DNA from 4 places in the Blautia hansenii DSM 20583 genome. Region 1 is predicted to be linked to each of the others. Evidence: riboswitches for the same ligand, from Rfam matches in the RefSeq annotation. Region 1 holds a riboswitch; each other region holds the start of a gene.
What was found. A riboswitch is a leader RNA that binds a small molecule or an ion and turns the genes downstream of it on or off. The one in region 1 is predicted to bind cobalamin.

Region 1 (5,971 bases):
CAGAATTCCCGGAAAATGAAAATCGCATTTTTCTTGATTGCTGGCTACATTTACCAGTATATTATTCTCTTTGCAAATCTTGTATATTTCTTCGTTTAACGCATGATTATCTGTCACTGCAAGTACAAGGTCTGCATTTTCAATATCTTCTGCTTCAAACTTTTTCTGCTTATAAATAATTTTCCCCTTCTGGCAGAGAGTCTTGACGCTCTCTGTACAGGCAGGTGCGATTACCGTGATTTCCCCCACAAAAGTCAGCAGTGTTTGAATTCTTCTGACAGCAATCTTTCCGCCTCCGATTACCACGGCTCTTTTCTGTGTGAAATCTACAAACAAAGGAAAAAACTTCTTCTCTTTATGCTCCATAAAGCTTTTCCAGCCCTTCTACACAATTTATGAATTCTTCTTTTTCCAAGGTATCACGAAGCCCAAACATCATTTTACTGACAACCTTTCCGGCTGCAACATCAATGGCATTTAAAAGGTTTTCCCTGTCCTCGTCTTCCATAGGTGTTTTTCGCAGAATTTTTAAAATACGCAGGTTTAAATCCTGCACAGCCTCTGCCTGAATATCCTGAATACGAGGGATTAAACTTCTTCCGTCATACCAGCAGTAAAAATCTTCCATCTGCTCTCTTAATATTGCTGCTGCCTTCTGCATACTTTCCTGAAGCTCCAAAGAATTGGTATCAATTTTAAAACTGTCAATATCATAAAGAGTTATGCCCTCTATTTCGTTTACAGACGGCTCAATGTCTCTTGGAACTGCCAAATCAATTAAAATCTGCTGTTTTTTCCCTGTTGCTGCCTGCTGTATCAGCTCCTTGGTAAGGGTAAAGTTCGGACTTGCCGTTGCACTGACAATCAAATCACAGGAAGGGAAGAATTCCATGCGTTCTCCATAGTTAATTCTGTCGCATCCTTTGGGAATGCTTACAATTCCGCTGCGATACTGACGGACGGTAACCGTTACATGAGCGCCTGCCTCTGCCAAAGCCAGTGCAGCCACCTTTCCCATTTCTCCGTTTCCGATTACCATACAATTACTGCCGTCTAAGGAATATCCGGTTTCTCTCAGCTTTTGAATAGCCTGATGAATGACAGAGCTGTTGCCTCTGGAAAATACGACCTCTGTTTTTACTCTTTTTGCGGCAGTTACCGCCATACGAAACAGAACCTCTAAAACGTTGTCTGTACAGTAGACATCTCTTGCCATGGACAGGGCATCCTTTACCTGCGTAATAATCTGGTCTTCTGCCAAAATCTGAGATTTTAAGCCGCTTGTCAGATAAAAAAGATGCTCAATGGCTTCTTCTTCCCTTCGCTCCACAAAATATCTGCGAAATTCTTCCGGATTTTTTCCTTTTTCTTCACACAGAAAATCAAAAAGAGAACCTTCCCATTCCTCCTGTGTACTTGCCCAAATCTCCATTCTGTTGCAGGTAGACAAAATAATACAGCCTAAAATCCCCGGAGCTTCTTTTAATTTCTCCATTGCTGCCGCTGCATTTTTCTTTGTAAAGGAAAACTGCGCACGTATGTCTACGGACGCTTTGTTATAATCAATTCCCACCATGGAAATACTCATTTTTTCTTCCATCTCCTAAATCTTTTGTTTTTGCACTGTTTTTTCATCTTAGCACAGAATTCTTTTCGGTGCAACTTATTGACAAAATCAGATAGTATGTTACAATGAATGCAGAATTGAGTGTTCAAGGTGCCTGCTTGCAGGAGAATAGGAAAGTCAAGTGAAAAGCTTGCACGGTCACGCCGCTGTAAAGGAGAAGTTTTATTTCACTATGTCACTGGAGCTTACTGGGAAGACGAAATAAAATGCTGATGCCTGAGTCAGAAGACCTGCCTTGTACATGCGATTTACACAGGTTACGAACGATGGCCGTGTGTAAGAACAGGTTGGCTCATAGCATGTCAATTTTGCTGGAACCTCTTGTTCTTCTGATAGCCTGTCGGTGTGTACCGAAGGGCTTTTTTTGTTGTATAGAAAATTGTATTCTATACAATAAAACGCTCCGCAGAGAGCACATTATTTTTTAAATCAGAAGGGAGAAGAAAAATGAGTAAACAACGCAAACGAATTTTTGTACTGACTGGTATTCTTGCACTTACTTTTGGAATGATGACAAATGTCAGTGCAATGCACATTATGGAGGGCTATCTGCCCGGCGGCTTTTGTATCGCATGGGGTGCTTTATGTATTCCGTTTTTAGTTGCCGGATTTTTGTCTATTAAAAAGACTTTAGCCGAACATAAAAATTTAATTACACTCCTTGCTATGTCAGGAGCTTTTGTATTCGTAATTTCATCACTGAAAATTCCGTCTGTAACAGGAAGCTGTTCTCACATGACAGGAACCGGACTGGGCGCTATTTTATTCGGACCTTCCGCCGTTTCTATTTTAGGGCTGATTGTTCTGTTGTTTCAGGCTATTTTACTGGCCCACGGCGGACTGACTACCATCGGAGCAAATACTTTTTCCATGGCAATCGCCGGTCCGTTTGTATCCTACGGAATTTTTGTGTTATGTAAAAAAGCAAAAGTAAATAAAATAGTTTCTGTATTTCTTGCAGCGACCTTAGGTGACTTATTTACTTACTGCGTTACAGCTGCACAGATGGCGCTTGCTCACAATGCAGATACCACGTTTATGGCTGCTATGGGTAAATTCCTTACTGTATTCGCTCCTACACAGGTACCTTTGGCTATCATTGAAGGTATTATCACTGTTTTGATTATTCAGGGATTAGAAACTTACGCAAAACCTGAGCTTCGTGCTATCGGTTACTTAAAGGAGGGAAAATAATATGAAAAAGAAAGTATTTCTTGCCATTCTTTTGATTTTCTTAATTGCTTTTGTTCCGTTATTCGCATTAAAGGATGCAGAATTTGGCGGTTCTGATGATGCCGGAAGTCAGGTTGTAGAAGAGGTTGACTCTTCTTATGAGCCATGGGCAACTCCTATTTTTGAAAAGCTCATTGGCGGAGAGCTTCCGGGAGAAGTGGAAAGTCTTCTCTTCTGTCTTCAGACAGGAATTGGCGTAGGCGTCATTGCTTTCATCATGGGACGTTTTGTAGAACGCAAGAAATGGATGAAAGACGATAATTAAAATTTCTCTTTGAAAGGAGTTTTCTTATGATTGTCATTGATAAGCTTTGCTATCATTCCAGACTCAGATATGAAAACGCCGGTGAGAAGTTTGCCTTTGCAATAATTACACTTTGTATTTGTGTAATGAGTCGTTCGATTGCAGTGGCAGGTATCGTATTAGCAGTTACAGGGGTTCTTACCGTTAAAAAAGGTGGAGTCCCTGTTTCTCGTTATTTACGTTTTCTCACTGCCCCGATTATTTTTTTATTACTCAGCACCATTGCCATTATGTTTCATCTAAGCCGTACTCCCATGGATATGTTTGCTGTTCCTGTGGGAAGCTGGTACATTACCACCAGCTACTCCTCTTTCTTTTATGCGGTGCAGCTTATTTTTACGGCATTAGGAGCTGTTTCCTGCCTGTATTTTTTATCCTTTACTACGCCGATGCCGGATATTTTGCAGGTTCTTGAGAAGCTCCACTGCCCCAAATTATTGATGGAGCTCATGCTTTTAATTTATCGTTTTATTTTCGTGCTTTTGGATACGGCTTCTGCGCTTTCCACTTCTCAGAACTGCCGTCTTGGAAACCGTGATTATAAAACGTCTTTAAAATCCTTCGGAATGTTGGGCTCTGTTTTAATGATAAGAGCCGTGGAACGCTCCAACCGTTTATATGCTTCTATGGAGGCAAGATGCTATGACGATACCATCCGTGTCTTATCGGAAAACCAGCCTCCGAAAAAAAGTGTTATTGCAGCCATTGTTGTATTTGACTCGGCTTTATTTCTGTTTGCTGTATGGAGGAGATTTTTTTCATGAATTCAGATATTATTTTAAAAGCAGAAGATTTATATTTTTCTTATGACGATGAACAAAGCCATTCTTTAAACGGACTTTCTCTGGAAATTAAAAAAGGACAAAAAATCGCATTTATGGGTGCTAACGGAAGCGGAAAATCTACCTTTTTTCTATGCTGTACCGGTATTTTAAAACCGCAAAAGGGAAAACTTTTCTTCCATAATAAAGAAGTTACTTATAAGAAAAAAGAACTTTTAGATTTGCGAAGCAAAATCGGAATTGTTTTTCAGGATCCGGATAATCAGCTTTTTTCAGCCAGTGTCTATCAGGAAATTTCTTTTGGTCCTTTAAATTTAGGACATTCAGAAGAAGAAACAAAAAAAGAAGTTGAAGAAGTCATTGATTATCTGGAAATTACCCCTTTCCGTCATAAACCAACCCATGCATTAAGCGGTGGACAGAAAAAGCAGGTTTCTATTGCTGATATTCTTGTCATGAAACCGGAAATTATTATTTTAGATGAGCCTGCTGCTGCTTTAGATCCTAAGCATACGACTATGGTAAACCATATTGTAGATCAGATGACGCAAAATGGGATTACTGTTTTAATGGCAACTCATGATGTAAATTATGCTTATGAATGGGCAGATGAAATTTTATTATTCCACGAGGGGAAAGTTCTGATGCATGGCACTCCGGCTCAGGTATTCAGCAATCGAGGTGTTTTAAAACAAACAAATTTAGAACCGCCTGCTGTTCTGGAGCTTTTTGAAAGCTTATGCAGAAAAGGAATTTTAAAATCCTCTCTCCCACTTCCGAAAAACTTAAATGCTTTAGAAAAATACATCTCAGATGTGAAAATAAATACACACTACGGAGGAACAAAAACAGTGTCAAAAGAAACAAAAAAAGCCATCTTGGCTGTAAGCTTTGGAACAAGTCACAATGATACCAGAAAAATTACCATTGATGCCATTGAACAGGATATGCAGGCTGCTTTCCCTGATTATGCCCTCTATCGTGCATGGACCAGCAAAATGATTATCAAAAAAGTAAATGCCAGAGACGGTGTGCATATTTGCAATGTGAAGGAAGCTATGGAGAAAATGCTTCAGGACGGAATTACAGACGTACTTGTTCAGCCTACGCATGTAATTAACGGGATTGAAAACGACCTTATGAAAGAAGATGCTCTTGCTTTTCAGGAGCAGTTTCATTCTATTTCTTTTGGAGACCCGCTTCTTACCAGCGAGCAGGATAATTTAGCCGTTATCGATGCCATTACCTCTGAATTTAAGACTTTAACAAAGGATGAGGTTTTAGTCCTGATGGGGCACGGAACAACTCACTATGCCAACGCAATTTACGCTGCTTTGGACTATACCTTTAAAGATAAGGGGTATTCCAATATTTTTCTGGGAACCGTAGAAGCTTATCCTACCATGGAAAGTCTGTTAAAAATGGTTCATGCTTATCAGCCGAAAAAGGTTGTTTTGGCGCCGTTTATGATTGTTGCCGGAGACCATGCGAAAAATGATATGGCAAGTGATGAGCCGGACTCTTGGTATAGCCAGTTCAAAGCAGCAGGCTATGATGTAGAGCCTGTATTAAAAGGCTTGGGAGAATATACCGGTATCCGAAAACTTTTTATCGAACATTTAAAAACCATTGATTGTTAAAAAACAGAATGGGATGTCACATCGTATTTAAAGCGACATCCCATTCATTATTTTTCCATCCAATTCTTTACTTCTTCCAGTGTCTTTAATTTCCCGTATAAATATTCTTTTACAGGTGTTTCATCCTCCAAAAGGTCGGGTATCATAATTACCTTCATTCCCGCTTTTCCCGCTGAAATAATTCCGTTATAAGAGTCCTCCAGCGCCAGAGCGGCGGCGGGACTGACTTCTAATTTCTCACATGCCAGTGCGTAAATAGCCGGATGCGGTTTCCCATGCTCCACACAATCCCCTGTGATGATTTCCTGAAAATAATCAAAAATCCCTTGCTCCTTCAGCGCTTCCTTAGCATACATTTGATGGGTGGAGGTTGCCACTGCCATAG
Region 2 (5,971 bases), 980 kb from region 1:
GAGCTGGGAGGAGTATTATAGAGTCTTTGTAGAAGAGGTCATGATACCGGAAGTAGAAAAAGAGGGAATAGAAGAATTTGAAGAAACAATGAAAGAGGCAAAAGCCTTCTACGAAGCAAATCGAGAAAAACTTCAGGAGATGATGGGTAAGATGGAGGGAGAACTGTATACGATTGGGGATGTTCCGCAAGATGAAGTGTAATATATAATGTGAAAATTGAGAAAGAGGGATTGTGCTTAACCGCGCAGTCCCTTAGTTTTTTTCTTTCAAAAATCTTTCGAATTTCTTTTAGAAAATATCATTGACAAAATAATATTATATAGCGTATAGTATTAAAAATAAAATAGTATTGCGTATAAAACAATATTATAGCAATAGAAATGAGGTGAAGTTATGGTTTTTAATACAGGCGCTGCCCTCTTAGATGCTATTGTACTGGCAGTTGTGTCCAATGAGAGTGAAGGAACTTACGGATATAAGATTACACAGGATGTCCGACAGGTTCTGGAGGTTTCTGAGTCCACTCTTTATCCCGTACTTCGCAGACTTCAAAAGGATGAATGTTTGGAAACCTATGATAAGGAATATGGCGGCAGAAACAGGCGATATTATAAAGTAACAGAAAAAGGAAAGGTACAGTTGGACTTGTATCGTGCAGAATGGAGAAGCTACTCAACAAAGATAAGTACATTGTTTGAGGGAGGAATAGGGAAATGATGAGAAAAAAGGAATTTTTAGAGCAGCTGGAGCGGCTGCTGTGGGATATACCGGAACAGGAGAGAAAAGAGGCATTGGAGTTTTATGAGAATTATTTTGACGATGCCGGAGAGGAAAACGAAGCAACGGTTATTCAGGAACTGGGAAGTCCGGGAAAAGTTGCGGCAACCATTAAAGCAGATTTAGACGAAAACGGCAGCGAGCACGGAGAATATCGGGAAACAGGATATACCGATGAACGCTTTGAAGAAAAAAATATGCCGGACATTCAGAGTGAAAGGGTGGAACAGAAGCCAAAAAGAAGCAGCTTGTCATGGGCGTTGATATTACTGCTGGCAATTATAACCGTACCGTTTTGGGGAGCGTTGGCAGTTGCAGGATTGGGATTGATTGTAGCGCTTGTAGGAGCAGCTATTGGTGTGGCAGCAGCATTATTTTTCGGATGTATCGGGCTGTTAATGGGCGGTATTATTTCTTTAGGCGTAGCAGTTACACAGTTTCCGGCAGTGCCTACGGTATGCTTGGTTGCAGGCACAGGACTTTTGATGATTTGTATCGGTTTATTGCTTTTGCTGGGATTTTTGTGGCTGGCAGTAAAAGTATTTCCGATTTGTTTCCGCTGGGTAATTGACTTTATACAAAGAATTTTACACAGAGGAATACGGGGAGGTGAAAGAAAATGAAAAAATTTACGAAGATTGCATTGATTGTTGTTCTCATTACAGGTATTGTAGGCGGATGCCTTGCAGGCGTGGGATTGGTATTTGGAGGTTCGGTTCGGTCCATTACCGGTAATTTTACAAATAGCCGTTTGTATCATGTTCTTAGGAGAGCATGTCGGGATCACGAAGGACCGTGGTGGGATATGGACGATGATTTTAACGATTATCGTCATAGCCTTGGAGATTTAGACAATTTTAATCATGGCAGCATGGAACAGCGTGAATTTCTTCCTTCAGAAATAGACAGTATAGATATTGAAATCTATTCAGGAAAGGTAGAAATTCGTACAATTCCGGAGGACGAAATCAGAATTTCAGGGCTGACAGATCAGGATTTCTTAGAATTAGATACAGAAGACAGGGAGCTGTCACTGGAAAGAGAATATCATGATTATGGGGTAATGGAAGACCTTATTATTGAAGTACCGGAAAGTAAAGTATTTTCTTCTCTTGATGTTCATTTAGAGTCGGGACAATTTTTAAGCTCAGGAAAGCTTTCCGTAAGAGAGGGTGATTTTACTTTGATGTCAGGCAGCGTGCAGATAGAGCTTTTAGATGCACAGGAAACAGATATTGAAATGGCATCCGGCGATTTTGCTGTTACACAGACAGGAAAGTTAGAGGATTACGCAGTGAGGACAAAATGCGCCAGCGGTCATCTTGTATTAAACGGAGAGGAACACGCAGGAACTACAAATGCCAGATATGGCACAGCAGGAAGCTTGAAAAAAATAGATATTGAAAGCAGTTCAGGAAGTGTAGCTGTTAATTTTGAAAATCAGTAAAAGGAGAGAGTATTATGTCAGATAAAAGATTATATCGTTCATCAACAAATTGTATGTTAGCAGGTGTTTGCGGAGGTATCGCAGAATATTTCAATATTGATCCTACTTTAATCCGTCTTGCATGGATTATTCTTACCTGCATGGGATTTGGAACAGGAATTATCGCTTATATCATTGCAGCAATCGTAATTCCAAAATAAAAGCAGGTTTCTTTGTATAAAACTGTAAATTAAGGCCATACTCCAAAGAAGAAAGGAGTGTGGCTTTTTTATGGCAAAGAAAAAAGAAGAAAAAATTGATTTGAATAATATTCCGGAAGAAGAGAAAGTAAAATATGAAATCGCAGAGGAATTAGGACTTTTAGATAAGGTTTTAGACAGTGGATGGAAAAGTCTGTCAGCAAAAGAAACCGGGCGTATAGGCGGACTTATGACAAAGCGAAAACGGGAAAATGAGAGAAAGAAAAATGCTTGACTGTGGGTATATGGAATGGTATTATTGTGTTGTATAATTCCATAAACCTATTAAGTGCATCTGCGTTGACCGCACAACGCCGGTGAAAAGGGAATCAGGTGAGAATCCTGAGCGATCCGGTCACTGTATTTGGGGAGCAATGCTTCAATAATCCATTGTATTTTGATACGAGAAGGAGAAGCAAAGCAATGAACCATGAGTCAGGAAACCTGCTTAATAGCAGTAAGGTGAAAACTTCCGTGCAAAGTTTGAATCCCTCATACTGTGAGTTACAGTAGATGATTCCACTTTCATGATGAAGGTGGATTTTTTTATGGAATGCCGAAAGGTAAGAACCTGAACTTATAGAATTATGCGTTGATTAAATGGCAGGTGAGGTGTCCTGCTTCTGAACTCCTGTTTTACAAAGTTTTGTTTTCCCGCAACAGACAAAACGGCGCATCCTCCGCAGGAACAGAATAATTCGTGACTAAAGTCAGGGCACTTCATCAGGAAACAATATTTCATATTTTTATAGGACTGTGTATCGAGAGATATGCAGTCTTTTTACGTGATAGAAATTCTGTCATAACATTCTTACTCTTGTCCGGGAAACTTTGCTTTTGTATAATAAGAAAATAATAAAAAGTAGAGAGCAGAATGATAGGGAGGGGAATGGATGGCTGTAATAGAAATTGAAAATCTGACCAAGGATTATGGAAATAAAAAAGGAATTTTTGATGTGTCATTTTCTGTGAAAGAAGGTGAAGTTGTGGGATTTTTAGGCTCTAATGGAGCAGGAAAGACTACAACCATCAGACATCTTATGGGATTTATAAGCCCACAAAAAGGAAGGGCACAGATTTTAAACATGGATTGTTTTCGCAATGCTTCTTGTGTTCAGATGAAGGTGGGATATCTTCCGGGCGAAATTGCTTTTATGGACAATATGTCAGGAAAAGAGTTTATTGAATTTATGGCGAAAATGAAGAAGATGAAAGACCTGACGTATGCGAGAGAACTAACGGAATATTTGGAAATCGATACACAGGTTAAGATTAAAAAGATGTCTAAGGGTATGAAGCAAAAAATCGGATTGATTATTGCTTTTATGCAGAACGTGCCGATTTTAATTTTAGATGAACCGACTACGGGATTAGACCCGATTATGCAGAACAAGTTTGTAGAGCTGATTAAAAGGGAGAAGGATGCTGGAAAAACAATTTTAATGTCTTCGCATATTTTTGAAGAAGTGGAAAATACCTGTGACCGAGTGGTTATGATAAAAGACGGAAAAATTGTCGCAGATGAAGATATACATAAGATAAAAAATAACAGAGTGAAGCATTATGAAATTACTTTTTCTGATATAAAAAGTGCAGAAAACTTTCAAGGCTTATATTCTGACAGTCAAAGAAGGGAGAATACAGTTTTTCTGTCTTTAAAAAATCAAGTAGATGAATTGATTAAGCAGTTAAGCCGGTACGAGGTGCAGGATATTGCTGTCAGAAACCAGACGTTGGAAGAAGTTTTTTTGCGTTATTACAAGGAGGAAAAGTGATGAGTATACCATTGTTAAAAAGAGAAATAAAATCCAATTATAAAATATTGCTGTTGTTTATGGGGATTGTTACTCTTTATTCCGGTATCATTACTGCAATGTATGACCCGGAAGTAGGGACCGGAATAAACGCCATGGCAGAGAGCATGCCGGAATTTTTTGCTGCATTTGGTATGGAAAATCCGGGAGTTACACTGCTGGATTTTTTGAATAATTATTTATATGGATTTATTTTAGTGATTATTCCGTTTATTTACATCATCATTATGTGTTACAAATTAGTTTCTAAGTATATGGAAAAAGGTTCTATGGCATATTTATTAAATACGCATTACAGCCGAAGCGAAATTATTGTTACACAGCTTGTAGTCCTGCTTTCAGGAGTGATTTTACTGGTTCTGTATGCCGTAGCGCTGATTATAATATGCAGTGAGATTATGTTTGAGGGAAAACTGGAAATTGAGAAATTTCTGGTGTTGAATTTCGGATTGGCTTCTCTGGAAATATTTTTGGCTTCTATGTGCTTTCTGTTTGCCTGCCTGTTTAATGAAATGAAGTTTTCTGTTGGTCTGGGAGCGGGAATTGGACTGGGATTTTTCTTAATTCAGATGCTTTCACAGGTAAATGAAGATATTGAATTTTTGAAATATTTTACTCCGCTGACGCTGTTTGATGCTGAAAAAATAATGGAATATGATTGGGTTGGATTTGCGTATGTAGGGATATTGTGGCTTTTAGCAGGAATATTCTTCATGATAGGAATAATGGGATTTAAAAAACGGGATTTGCCTTTGTAGAAAAATGAGGTTATTGCAGTAAGCGTCGTTTACTTCGATAACCTCATTTTGGGAAAAATTATTCTGGTTTTAAAGAAATTTCCATCTGCACCGGCTGATGGTCCGTGTATTCAAAGTCCGTGTTGATGACGGAAATATCAGAAACCGTTATATTATCCGACACAATAAAGCCGTCAATGACATAGACCTGTGAGGTTTCATAAGAACCGGTATAAGGCGCATTTAAAAGTCGGCAGGTTGGATAAGTATCATCAACTGCAAAAGAAAAATGTTCAGGAAGAGTATCCTGACCGATAATTCCGGGAACCCAGTTTTCTGTGTTGGTAATGGGATATTTGTCCATTCCTTCAAAAGTCTGATTAAAATCGCCTCCTGCAATGACGTAGTTTCCTGCTTCGTATTCCTTAGATAGCTTTTCAGCCAGCATTTTACTCTGTGCAATTTTTCCGTCACCGTCATCGTAAGCCTCTAAATGGAAATTAATCAATACCAGCTCTGCGTCAGTACCTTCCAGCGGAATACGTGTTTCCTGCATACAGCGTTTTAAGTTACATGTTTTTACAGGCCATGAGAAAGACTCAGGAAGTGCAAGGCGGGCAGCACTGTTTACTTTTAAATCTGTCATGGTGAAGATACCGCTGTTTACTTTTTCGATAGGCGGAAGGGGATAAGGAACAAAATCGCATTTAAAATTATAAGCAAAAATACCTTCCATATTTAAGGAGCTTTTTAAATATTCTGTTTCATCAATATGAAAAGAACGTTTAGAGTCTTTGTCAACCTCCTGAAGAAAGTAAACATCAGCAGGATTTTCCGTAAGAACCTTTTTAATACCTGTTAGGTTTGTTTCTACTTGTTCTTTACTGTCCGGCTGTACTTCGGAACCGCCGTCCATGAAGAAATCTTCGCTTTTATCAAGCCCTGCATATCCGATG
Region 3 (5,971 bases), 600 kb from region 1:
TCTCTCTGGGATTTTACCTCTGAAGAAAAAAAAGTACCTGCTGAGGAAGCAATTCAGGCGGCTCTTCCCTTGGTGAACTATGAGGATGCAACAATAGAGGGAAATAAACTGACTTTTGCAAAAGAAGGTATGGGACTTGATTTAGGGGCTATTGCAAAGGGATATATTGCAGATAAAATGAAAGAATTTCTGGTGTCAAAGGGCGTGAAAAGCGCTACCATCAATCTGGGCGGAAATGTACTTTGCATCGGTAAAAAAACGGACAACACACCTTTTCGCATTGGTATTCAAAAACCCTTTGCAGACAGAAGCGAGACCATTGCAATTCTGGATATTGAAGACAAATCCGTGGTTTCCTCCGGCATTTATGAACGTTACTTTGAAAAAGACGGGACTTTCTACCACCACATTTTAAATCCTGATACCGGCTATCCTTATGACAATCATCTGGTATCTGTAACCATTATTTCCGACCAATCCATGGATGGTGACGGACTTAGTACCTCCTGCTTTGCCTTAGGATTGGAAAAAGGAATGGAACTAATTAACAGCCTTCCCGATGTCCATGCAGTTTTTATTACAGATGATTATCAGTTACATTACAGTGATCATTTTCAGGAAGATTTAAAAGTTACTTATATGGAATAAAGAAAAGAGGTTTATCCTGCCATAACAATGCTCGGATAAACCTCTTAATTTCTATTTATGCATTTCTAACCCATTTTCCAAATGTGTCTACATAGTATCCACCAATCCACTGGCTAGTTGCCATTGCTCCATCTGCCTGCACATAATAATCTCCAATCCATTGAGAAGCTGCCATGCTTCCATCTGTACTCAAGTAATACCAATGGCCATTTACTGACACCCAGCCTGTCATCATTGCTCCCCACTGATCCATATAGTACCAGCGGCCATTTACTGACACCCAACCAGTTACCATTGCTCCCCACTGATCCATATAATACCAGTGGCCATTTACTGACACCCAACCAGTTACCATTGCTCCCCACTGATCCATATAATACCAGTGGCCATTTACTGACACCCAACCAGTTACCATTGCTCCCCACTGATCCATATAATACCAGTGGCCATTTACTGACACCCAACCAGTTACCATTGCTCCCCACTGATCCATATAATACCAGTGGCCATTTACTGACACCCAACCGGTTTTCATGATACCATTATGATCCATATAATACCAGTGATTTCCTGTATCCAACCATCCAATTACTTTTTGTCCATTCTCATAGTACTGCCAACCTTCGCTTGTTTCCAGCCAACCATTCGGTACTTTTTGAGCATTTTCTACTGCTTCTCTTAATTTTGCTGCTGCCGCATCAATTTCTTCTTTTGGAGTGATTACCGCTGATACTAATTTTACAGCTTCATCGTACGCTGCTTTTACTTCCGGCACTGCCATCATTTTTTCTCTATCTGCATTTACTTCTGCCATTAATTTTGTAATTTCGTCTTTATTGCAGATATCAATAATAGGATTTGGATTTCCCCATTGACGTCCTGTTAAATCTGTTCCATATCCATACATGGTAAACTGAAATCTCAATACATCTCCATCTTTTGGTTTATAAGATGCAATTCCATATCCTACTTCTTCTCCATTTACATGGTACATCCATCCGGAGTAGTTGCTGTAATCGAATTCTCCCAGTGCATCTCCACCATCTCCGTTATCTTCATTTCCCCATTCTCTGGCAGTCTCTGTTGTCACACTTCCATTACTGAGTTTTTCAATATATTCCGGTACTACTACCTTATCTGTTCCTAAATCACCACCTACAATAGCTTCTAAATATGTATCTTCTCCTACAAAATTTTCTTTTCCAATCACTTTTTTCAATAAAGTGGCTGCATTATCTCCCTTTTCAAACGGAACAAAAACTGGTTCATAAATATAACCCTGACCGATTGTAAAACGCTCTACAGAAATAACTACATGACCACTTTCATTATCGGGAGTTTGAGGTTTTGTATCTGTAATATCATATAAACTGTTTTTATTTTCTACAAGACGTCTGTATGCTTCTAATGCGTAAGTTACTTGCTGTACTGCCATACCATTTGTCTGTTTTCCATCCTGCCAGCCAAATCCATCTTCTGTTTTATAGCTGTGAAGATTTTTCACTATATTATTTTCATTAGATGTAAATCCCTCATCAGCATTCATTGGATCAATCTTCAATGCTGCAAGAGCAGTAAGTACCTGTGCAGTTGTACAACTATTTTCTTTGCCACCATCTAAATATCCTGCATTTTCTGTTTTCTGTTTTTTTAAATAATCTAAAGTTTTATCTACTGCTTTTTTTACTTTAGGGTATTTATCATCTTGATAGTAAGGTGCCAATGCCTGTAATGCCATACCTGTCATATCAATGCTTGAGCTCTTATTATCAAAAAGTCCAAATCCACCTTGTTCTGTCTGGAAGCTTAAGATTTGTTCAATTAATTTTTCTCTTGTCCACAGTGCATCTGAAGGAATTTCTGATTTCCATCCATCTAAAGCAATCAACGCCCAAATTGGACAATTAGATGTATCTGATGCCATAGATTTACTATTGTATAGTTTTTCAAATAAATTCACATCACTTACGTTCTGCGGATTTTTACCCATAGCTTCTAATGTAATAATCACTCTGGCTAAATCTGTAGCACGCATTTTATCTACTTTTTCTTTTACTTGTTTTTCCACACTCGCATAATATTTATCCAGTGTTTCTTGACTTACTTCTTTTCCTGAACGTAAAAGCGTAAAGAGATTCCATTCATTTCCGTATTTTTCCAGACTTTGTTTTGACAGATAAGCTGTTCCGTGCTCAATATCTTCTTTTGCTACCTTCAGATAATCTACTTCCTCCGGAGCAACTTCTTCTTTTGCAACACGTACAGTAAATTCTACATTTTTACAATCACCGGTTGTATCATATGGAACACCAATTACTGTAACTTCTCCCTCATTCAAAGCCTCCATGTAATGAAGTGTTTTTTTCGGTGCATTTACATCCCATACATCTGCTTCAACACTGTCTGTTACTTTTACAATTCCATCTTGACTGTAAGACCATTGAAATCTCTGCTCTGTGGCGTTTGAAGGTGTTGTATTAATCTGAAATGTTACATAATCTCCATCAAGTAGCTCATAAACCTCTTTGTCCGCTTTCGCATCTTTTAGTGTATCTTTGTAACGAAATTCTACACTGACTTCTTTAGAAATTTCTGGATTTTCTTCACTTGAGATTTTAAATTTCGCCACCCCTGCTTTTTTCGGAACAATTCCATTTCCGAAAGCTTCCATATACTCCGCAATATCAGGTGTCAAAGCTTCCCATACAAGTTTCTGATTTGTTGCGTTATATGGTACAAAACTAAGATTGAAATTTTTCTCTGTATTCTGTCCTTTTGTTATTCCTACATAATATCCGCCCAAACCATTCCAGCTATCAATCTCCCAAACCTTTGGTACTGTTACTGTAAAATCCTGTAATTTTACTGCTCCTGATATTACTTTAAATTCCGCCGCAAGATTTCTGTTTTCGTATAAAGAAGCTTTAAATATAGCTTCTCCGGCTTCCTGCATTGCAAAGGTTCCTGTTCCATAAAACAGTCCCGGTCCACTTACTGTTTCAAAATGCAAAGCTTCCACAGGAATTGTTTTAAACTCTTCTTCCCCTTTTACCCTGCCTTTTATTGATACATTTCCACTGGCAGTTCCTTCTACCTGATATGGTTTGTCCAGAGAAACTTCTTGATTACCTATAAAAGCTTTTACTTCTTCAATTTCACTGGATACATTATCAATAGAAAAGGTCTGAAAAACTTCCCCAGGATTATCTGCATTACAAACATAACCTTCTACTTTTCTTACATCAAACGGAACATATCGTCCTTTTGAATTCACCCAATAATGCTTCTGATACTCTGTGTCTGATACCTGTACACGAGCAGAAAAATTCCAATCCGGACGTTTATCTGTTCCTGCAAGAACAAAGTTACCTGTATCCAACAAATTTAGGGTAAAAGTATTATCCTCACCCATTTCCTGAATTCTGCCATCATCATATTGAAAATACACGTATGGCTGTTCCTTTGCGTTTACCTGCTCTTTCTGACTATTATCTGCTTTTACCGGCACGGTAATCCCTGACAAAAGTAAAACCATTACCAAAAGCATGCTGAGCAACTGCTTTCCAAAAGAATATCTCTTTTGCTTCATATCTTCTTTTCCCCTTTCATGTGCATAGTATGCATATCAAAAAACACCTTTTATCTTTCCAGACAAAAGGTGTTTTGTAATTTTACCATATTAAATTATTCTATACAGAAACCACATAACTATCCTCAGCCTAGAAAAACTTTAAGTGTGTAATGGCAAGTATTCCGACTTCAAATTACTTTCACGGCAGAGGTGACTGTATCAGATTTTCACTGATTTCCTTTTTAACACTGATCAAATAATTTTGTCAGTGACCATTAGAGCTATGCAGTTATGCTTTTTCTTTCCCCTTTATACTACACATTCTATCTACATATGTCAAGACTTTATTCCTTTTCCCACTTATTTTTTCCATCTTTTTTCAAGTAATCACATATTTTATCCAAATAATATAATATTCCACTCAAAAGAATAGCAATAGAAAGAAGCGGATAGGGAGTTACCAGAAAAATAATCGAAAATATAATGAATATTACATATTTTTTTGAAATTTTACTATCATTCATCCTATTTACCTCCCACTCAAGTATATTCCTCATCTATATATTCTATTTGAAATTCTTTTTCCTTACAGTACGCATCTATCCCGCTTCCCTTCTTACAGCGGATTACAGTGCTTTTATTAATGATCCATTCGCCGATCTCCTCCGGCTCTCCCAAAAATTCCACTTTTTTCAACTGCCCGCACCCGTGAAAAGACCACCTTCCGATTTTTTTCACAGATGCCGGTATCTGAACAAATTCTAATGACCTGCATTTGAGAAACGCACTGTTTCCGATTTCTACAAGTGTTGACGGCAGTTTTATTCCCTGAATTGCCGTCTGGTAAAAAGCTTCGTTTCCGATAACCTGAATTCCTTCCGGAAGCTCTATATCTTTCAGAGAAGTGCATTTGTAAAATGCTTTGTTTCCAATTTCTGTAAGTCCCTTTGGAAGACTGATTTTTTCAATGCTTTCACAATTTTGAAAAACTCCGGCTTCAATTCCCTTTAGCATGGTACTCTTTTCAAATTTTACACAGTTTAACCTTTTACATCCTGAAAAAGAGCGTCTTCCCAAATATCGGATACCGGAAGACAAGGTTATTTCTTTTAAATGTACACATCCTAAAAAAGACTCCCAGCGAATTTGACTGACATTTTCCAAATTGATATCACGTAAAGCCGTACAATTATAAAAGCTCTGGTTTCCGATTTCTTTTACCGAGTCTGCCAACTTCACACTTTTAATCTTTACATTATTTTTCAAAGCCTGATTGTCTATACTATGATACACATCCTCCAACGCTAATAATCTTCCTTTGAATTTTTTTCCCTGTTCGCAATTAAAAATATCTTTTGCTTCTGCATGCCATGTACGTACCTGTCCCATACTTTCACCCCTGTTTTATACTTCTAAAATTCCATATTTCTTTTTAATTCGGTCTAATTTTCTCTCCATAGGAAGAGCCAGGAAAAACAAAAAAATCACCGTTGAAACTGCATGAATAACATTAAACGGAAATCCGCTGATATAAACCGCCAAAAAGGATTGCCACGTCAGCTCCTGTGACGCCATGAATACCGTTGAAGTATCCATTAAAAATCCATAAATAATAAGTGTTGCCAATCCACCGAAAATACACAATGTTAAAACATGAAACCACTCTGCTTCTCGACTTCCTTTTCTTTTTTTACTCTTGCTGAAAATCACGCCTGCCAGAAAACCGATAATTCCAAAGGAAAACATCTGCCA
Region 4 (5,971 bases), 610 kb from region 1:
AAATGGAGGAAGAATATGCAGAAAAGATGTTTAAGTGATCTTACAATTAAGAATGATTTTATGTTTGGTGCAGTGATGATAAATCCTGAAAACTGTAAAGAGTTTTTGGAGAGAGCATTGGAAATAGAAATTGACCGTGTAGATGTTAGCAGGGAAAAAAGTATGGTCTATCATCCTGACTATAAAGGTATTCGTTTAGATGTCTATGCCAAAGATGAAAATAATACTTGTTATAATGTGGAGATGCAGATGACGAAAAAACCTGCACTCGGCAGACGCAGCAGATATTATCAAAGTCAAATGGATATGGATATTCTTTTATCAGGAAGAGAATATGCAGAATTACCCGATAGTTACGTGATTTTTATCTGTGATTTTGATCCTTTTGGTGAAAGAAAATATCGTTATACTTTTCAGATGCAGTGCAAAGAAAGCAATCAAACACCATTGGAAGATGGAAGAAGAATTGTATTTTTAAGTACTTGCGGAGAGAATGAGGATGAAATTTCCAAGGAACTGTTGGCTTTTTTGAAATTTGTAAAAGCAGATTTAAAAGAAAGTCGCGAGATGGAGGAACGCTTTATGACTTTAGAGGAAATGTTAAAAGATGAGCGAAAAGAAGGATTAAAAGAGGGAACAGTAAAAGCTCAGAAAAGAATTGTATCGAAAATGTTATCTAAGGGGCTAAGTGATGAGGAAATCATGGAGCTTTGCGATATTTCTTTGGAAGAATTAGAAAATCTCAAAAATCATAGATAAAAACAACAAATCAAAAATTCTAATATCAAATCTGTTTTGTATCTATTATTTATAAGTCATATCTATTAGTAACCTTTCAGACGAAGTTTAAAAAATCAGAGGAATTCTATGATTGAAAGAGAATTGGGAAATATTCTTTTTAGGAGGCGGAAGATGAAACTAAAAAATGTATTGATTGTTGTAAAGGACATAGAAAGATCAAAAAAGTTTTATAGAGATTTATTTGGACTTGAGGTTGTTCTGGACAGTGGGGAAAATGTAATCTTAACAGAAGGACTGGTTCTTCAAGAGGAAGGTCTTTGGAAAGAAACAATACACAGAGAGTTGTACTCGAAGCATAATAAAACAGAGCTTTATTTTACAGAAAGAGATATGGAATATTTTTTAGAAAAACTTCAATCTTATGAAGATGTTATAGAATATGTGACGCCTTTGACAAGAAATTCATGGGGAAGACAAGTTGTGCGATTTTATGATTTGGACGGTAATCTTATTGAGGTTGCCGGTGAAGGGTAAGGAGAAGTGATAGTGATGAAATTAGATACCATGCACCATATTGCAATTATCGGTAGTGACTATGAAAAGTCTAAAAAATTTTATGTGGATATTCTGGGGTTTGAAGTTATTCGGGAAAATTACAGGGAAGACCGGAAAGATTATAAAATTGACCTTCGTCAAGGAAATATAGAAATCGAGTTGTTTATTATTCCGGGATGTCCTAAGAGATTAAGTTATCCTGAGGCAAATGGTTTGCGCCATCTGGCATTTAAAGTAGAGTCGGTAGAAGAAATGGCAAAAGAGCTGGAAAAGTTGGGAGTAGAGGTAGAGCCAATTCGAATAGATGAATTTACAGGAGAGCAAATGACGTTCTTCTTTGATCCGGATGGATTGCCTTTAGAATTACATGGATAAAGGAGGAAGCAAAATGGATAAAAAGAAAAAATCAGGAAAAAGGACATTGATTTTGGTAGGAATATCAGTGATTTGTATTGTCGTGGGAGCATTAAGTTGGGGATATTATAAGAAAGTCACAGAGTTTAAAACTTCAAAATGTGATTTTGTACCACCATCTTCTTTTGACGCAGTAGTACAGAAGATTGATATAGAAAACAGCCAAATGGAGGTCATCATAGAAGAAGATACAGCAACACAGGAAGGGACAGAACCCCAAAGTGTAATGTTGGATTGTGAAAAGGTAGATTATAAATTGTATAATACAGAGCAGGGGGACAGGATTGAGTTTTCCTGTAAAGAAGAAAATCTGGATGATGATAGGGTGGAAATATCTAATTTCAGCAGAAAAGAGTGAAAATCCCGTGCTTGACATATTTCTTCTAATTATGTACTATAAGAGTATATAACTGCATAGTCTAAGTGGTCGTTGAGCCCTAGGTTCAAGGTTAAAAGGGAAACCGGTGAAATTCCGGTACAGTCACCTCTGCTGTGAAGCGGACGAGGAAATAGAAGCCATTGAATAGCAATTTGAGAAGGCATTTCCAAGGATGAAGCAAAGTCAGAACACCTGCCATGTATATAGAGTATTTCCGGGCTGAGGAGATTTTTTTGCGTACAGCAATATGCAGTGATAAAATTCATATTGAATGATTGATTGAGAAGGTTCTTTTGCCGATATGGGAAAAGAACCTTTTTTATTTCATAGGAAATTGCGTCCTATGAAATAAAACTGCTCCGCAAGGATGCGCACTGCGGCGGACAGGTATCATGTTGCTGAAGCAACCCGCCGCAGGCGGAGAATTCTGCAAAGCAGAATTCCTTTTCATAGGAAATTTCTGTATATGACACAGAATGAACAATTAAAGGAGATTGGAAATGAAAAGAAAGAATTTAAAAATAACAGTTTCTGCGATAGCGGTTATGTTAGCCATTCAGTCACCGATGTCGGTATTAGGAGCAGAAACGTACGAGTTTTTGCAGGAGGAAATGTTACCGGGAACAGCAGAGAGTGTTTTGGATGAAGAATTCCTTGCAGGCACAGCAGATGAGACAGAATGTGCAGAGAAAATGGTTGTCTCCGATGCGCAGAAACAGGATGGAATAACAATTTATCAGCCGGCATTTGAAGGTTTAAATAAAGCTGAAAATTATTTGCAGACAGCAGTTACCAATCCCATTGTGGACTCTATTGGAGGTGAATGGGCTGTAATTGCAATGGCGAGAAACGGAAATTTGAATAATTCGGCAAAGAATAATTATTTGCAGAATATTTATCAAAAGCTGAGAGAAACGGGCGGAGTCCTTCATACAACAAAATATACAGAATATTCCAGAGTAACCCTTGCGCTTACTTCTATGGGAATAAATCCCACATCCGTAGAGGGGTATAATCTGCTTCAGCCTTTAGCAAATATGAAAAAGGTAAACAGACAGGGAATTAACGGTACAATTTTTGCATTGATTGCTTTTGACTCTAATCAATATGAAATCCCAAAGCTGGAAGGTTTAGGTACACAGACAACCAGAGAAGATCTTATCCAGACAATTTTGTTATCAGAAATTTCAGGAGGAGGCTGGGCGCTAATGGGAAATCAGCCGGATCCGGATATAACAGCAATGGCATTGCAGGCATTAGCTCCTTATACACAGCAGCAGGAAGTCAAAGAGGCAGTGGACAGAGGAATTGAAATGCTGGCACAGCTTCAGGATGAAGAAGGCGGTTATATCAGCAATGCAGGATATGACAGTGCGAAAAATTTGGAAAGCACGGCACAGGTAGTCATTGCCCTTTCAGCTATTGATGTGTCCTTGCTAAATTCTGAAAAATTTATGAAAAACGGAAAGACATTATTAGATGAGATGCTGCGTTTTCAGGTTTCAGACGGTTCATTTTGTCATGTGATTGACGGTGGCTCTAATCAAATGGCAACAGAGCAGGGAGCTTTAGCTTTAGCAGCATGGTATCGAGCTGTTACGGGAAGAAATTCCTTGTATGATATGACCGATGTGGAGAATGGGCAGACAGGCGGAGAGGAAACACCGGAAAGAATTGAAGCGTTTCGAAAAAAACTGGAAGCATTTTCCGGCAATCTGACATTAGATAATGCCCATGAGTTATACGCATTGAAAGTGGAATTAAGTCTCATGGGAAATTTCTCCGAAAAAAAAGCTTTTGAAACAAAGCTGGAACAAATGTTAAAAGAAGTAGAAACACAGGCAGCAGAAATTGAGGCTTTAGATAAGGAAATATGGGAAGGCTTTGAGCCTTTAAACATTACACTGAAGGACAAAAAAGAAATAGAAAGACTTTTAACAGCTTACTATAAAATTCCGGAAGCAAACAGAAAACATTTACAGTATGAAGAAGAACTGTTAAGAGCAGACAGTATTATCAAAAAACTGGAGCAGGAAGTTATCGGAGCAGAAATTTTTGAAAATGTGAAAAATTCCAAGAAAGATTATACATATCAGGGGAATGGGTACACCATTTGCTTAAAAGGAAAAAATGTATATGAACCGGCAGATATGAAAGCAGGAATAGAGATAAGAGAACAGAAAAATTCTTTGGAATTTGAAACCAAGGAAACAGGAGCGTTTCCGGGAGAAGTTGAGATTGCTATTGATACAGCATTAAAAGAAAGCGTATACATGCTGTATTATGAAAAAGACGGAAAACAGCAGGAAAAACAGTGGGTATCGGTAAATAACGGACAGGTTGTCTGTGATATAGAAATTGGTGGAAAATATATATTGAAGAAACCGAAAACAGAAAGTGAAACAGCGCTGTCTCAGGCAGGAAGTAATTCAGAGAATAAAACAACTGCAAAAGGTAAAACTGCAAATACAGCAAAGCAGACCAATACATCTTCAGCTTCAAATACAATTCAGGCAACTGTGAAAGACGGTATGGTAGAGAAAAAAGCATTTGAAGAAATTAAGGGAAAAGATAAAAACCTGAAAATTGAGGGTGAAATGAAAAAGGACAGTCCTTACACCATAACAGTCAATGGAAAAGATATAAAAACTGTCAAGGATATGAAAGTGGGAATAAAGGAAGGCAGCCAATACGAAGAAGATATTAAACAGTTAGCAGAAAATCCGTTTATTTTCCACTTTGAGCAGGAAGGTGAATTTCCGGGAGAAATGCAGGTGGAAATCACAGTAGATAAAGAAGACGGGGAATATCTGTTTATGAAATATAATCAGCAGGAAAGAAAGGCAGATTATATTCAGAAGGTTACGGTAAAAGATAAAAAGACAAAATTTATTGTTTCAGAAGGCGGAGACTACTTTATTGACAAGCGTGTAAAAACAAAATCCTTAAATGAGAAAAAAGAGGAAATAAAAGAAAAATCTCTTTTCAAAACTCCTGAAAAAGAAGATGAAGTTATGGTTGCAGGAACAAAAAAAGAAACAAATCCTGTTGTAATTGCTGTTGCTTCTGTTATTATATTAGGGGCAGCAGCTGGCGGAGTATGGTACTACTATTTAAGAAAGAAAACAAGGTAAGAAGAATGAAAAGTAGAGAAAAAAAAATTCTGGTGCTGTTGTTTATTGCATTGCTTTTTATTATGCCTGTAACAGGCTGCGGGACAACAAAGCTGGATAACCCCAATCAGAAACAGGAAAAAAGCGATGATTGGATGGAAGAAGAAAAGAAAGAAGAAACAAAAGAGACAGAGGAAACAGAGAAGGAAACACCAGCTTCAGAAGAAGAGGAATATTTAGATGTGGAGTCTGCGGAGGATGAAACCGTTGATTATTCTAAATATGAGGAAAAAAAGGAAACACAGAAACAGCAAAACGGCGCAGTGGGCGGTGTGACTTACAGTGACGGAACAGATAAAGAGGAAGACCAATATCATACACAGCCTGTACCGGAAGGACAGCAAAAGCCGGTAGAGCCGGGAACAGTAGATATTGATAAAGATAAGGAATATACCTGTTATCTCAGTGTTTCATGCAGTACCATTTTAGACAATATGGAAAATCTCACAGAGGGAAAAGAGTCTTTAGTTCCAAAGGACGGTGTGATTTATAGTGAAAGAGAAGTAACCTTCTATGAAGGGGAGTCTGTTTTTGATGTACTGCAAAGAGAGATGAAGAATAATCGTATTCACATGGAGTCCAGCTTTACTCCAAAATATAACAGCGCTTATGTAGAGGGAATTAACAACCTTTATGAATTTGACTGCGGCCGTTGGTCTGGTTGGATGTATGAGGTAAATGGCTGGTACCCGAATTATGGTTGTAGTCG

Region 2: linked by a shared signal. The riboswitch ahead of CGC63_RS12915 (ABC transporter ATP-binding protein) and the one ahead of CGC63_RS07810 (energy-coupling factor ABC transporter permease) in region 1 are both predicted to bind cobalamin.
Region 3: linked by a shared signal. The riboswitch ahead of CGC63_RS15635 (DUF4430 domain-containing protein) and the one ahead of CGC63_RS07810 (energy-coupling factor ABC transporter permease) in region 1 are both predicted to bind cobalamin.
Region 4: linked by a shared signal. The riboswitch ahead of CGC63_RS04810 (prenyltransferase/squalene oxidase repeat-containing protein) and the one ahead of CGC63_RS07810 (energy-coupling factor ABC transporter permease) in region 1 are both predicted to bind cobalamin.

What each region holds. Positions count from the first base shown of each region.
Region 1 is NZ_CP022413.2:1,561,747-1,567,717, forward strand. It holds gene CGC63_RS07800 (precorrin-2 dehydrogenase/sirohydrochlorin ferrochelatase family protein) at 1-366, opposite strand, end outside; gene hemA (glutamyl-tRNA reductase) at 356-1,588, opposite strand; cobalamin riboswitch at 1,699-1,879, shown strand; gene CGC63_RS07810 (energy-coupling factor ABC transporter permease) at 2,075-2,821, shown strand; gene CGC63_RS07815 (energy-coupling factor ABC transporter substrate-binding protein) at 2,823-3,125, shown strand; gene cbiQ (cobalt ECF transporter T component CbiQ) at 3,152-3,928, shown strand; partial or broken gene CGC63_RS15975 (energy-coupling factor ABC transporter ATP-binding protein) at 3,925-4,527, shown strand; gene CGC63_RS15980 (sirohydrochlorin cobaltochelatase) at 4,798-5,586, shown strand; gene CGC63_RS07830 (HAD family hydrolase) at 5,634-5,971, opposite strand, start outside.
Region 2 is NZ_CP022413.2:2,541,090-2,547,060, reverse strand. It holds gene CGC63_RS12945 (hypothetical protein) at 1-202, shown strand, start outside; gene CGC63_RS12940 (PadR family transcriptional regulator) at 395-718, shown strand; gene CGC63_RS12935 (DUF1700 domain-containing protein) at 715-1,401, shown strand; gene CGC63_RS12930 (DUF4097 family beta strand repeat-containing protein) at 1,398-2,225, shown strand; gene CGC63_RS12925 (PspC domain-containing protein) at 2,240-2,425, shown strand; gene CGC63_RS12920 (alpha/beta-type small acid-soluble spore protein) at 2,496-2,699, shown strand; cobalamin riboswitch at 2,735-2,930, shown strand; gene CGC63_RS12915 (ABC transporter ATP-binding protein) at 3,358-4,239, shown strand; gene CGC63_RS12910 (DUF2705 family protein) at 4,239-5,036, shown strand; gene CGC63_RS12905 (endonuclease/exonuclease/phosphatase family protein) at 5,095-5,971, opposite strand, start outside.
Region 3 is NZ_CP022413.2:957,864-963,834, reverse strand. It holds gene CGC63_RS04850 (FAD:protein FMN transferase) at 1-648, shown strand, start outside; gene CGC63_RS15635 (DUF4430 domain-containing protein) at 704-4,237, opposite strand; cobalamin riboswitch at 4,375-4,511, opposite strand; gene CGC63_RS04840 (hypothetical protein) at 4,564-4,743, opposite strand; gene CGC63_RS04835 (leucine-rich repeat domain-containing protein) at 4,760-5,608, opposite strand; gene CGC63_RS04830 (ECF transporter S component) at 5,624-5,971, opposite strand, start outside.
Region 4 is NZ_CP022413.2:948,283-954,253, forward strand. It holds gene CGC63_RS04790 (Rpn family recombination-promoting nuclease/putative transposase) at 16-759, shown strand; gene CGC63_RS04795 (VOC family protein) at 913-1,275, shown strand; gene gloA2 (SMU1112c/YaeR family gloxylase I-like metalloprotein) at 1,291-1,671, shown strand; gene CGC63_RS04805 (hypothetical protein) at 1,685-2,068, shown strand; cobalamin riboswitch at 2,118-2,303, shown strand; gene CGC63_RS04810 (prenyltransferase/squalene oxidase repeat-containing protein) at 2,590-5,223, shown strand; gene CGC63_RS04815 (DUF4430 domain-containing protein) at 5,229-5,971, shown strand, end outside.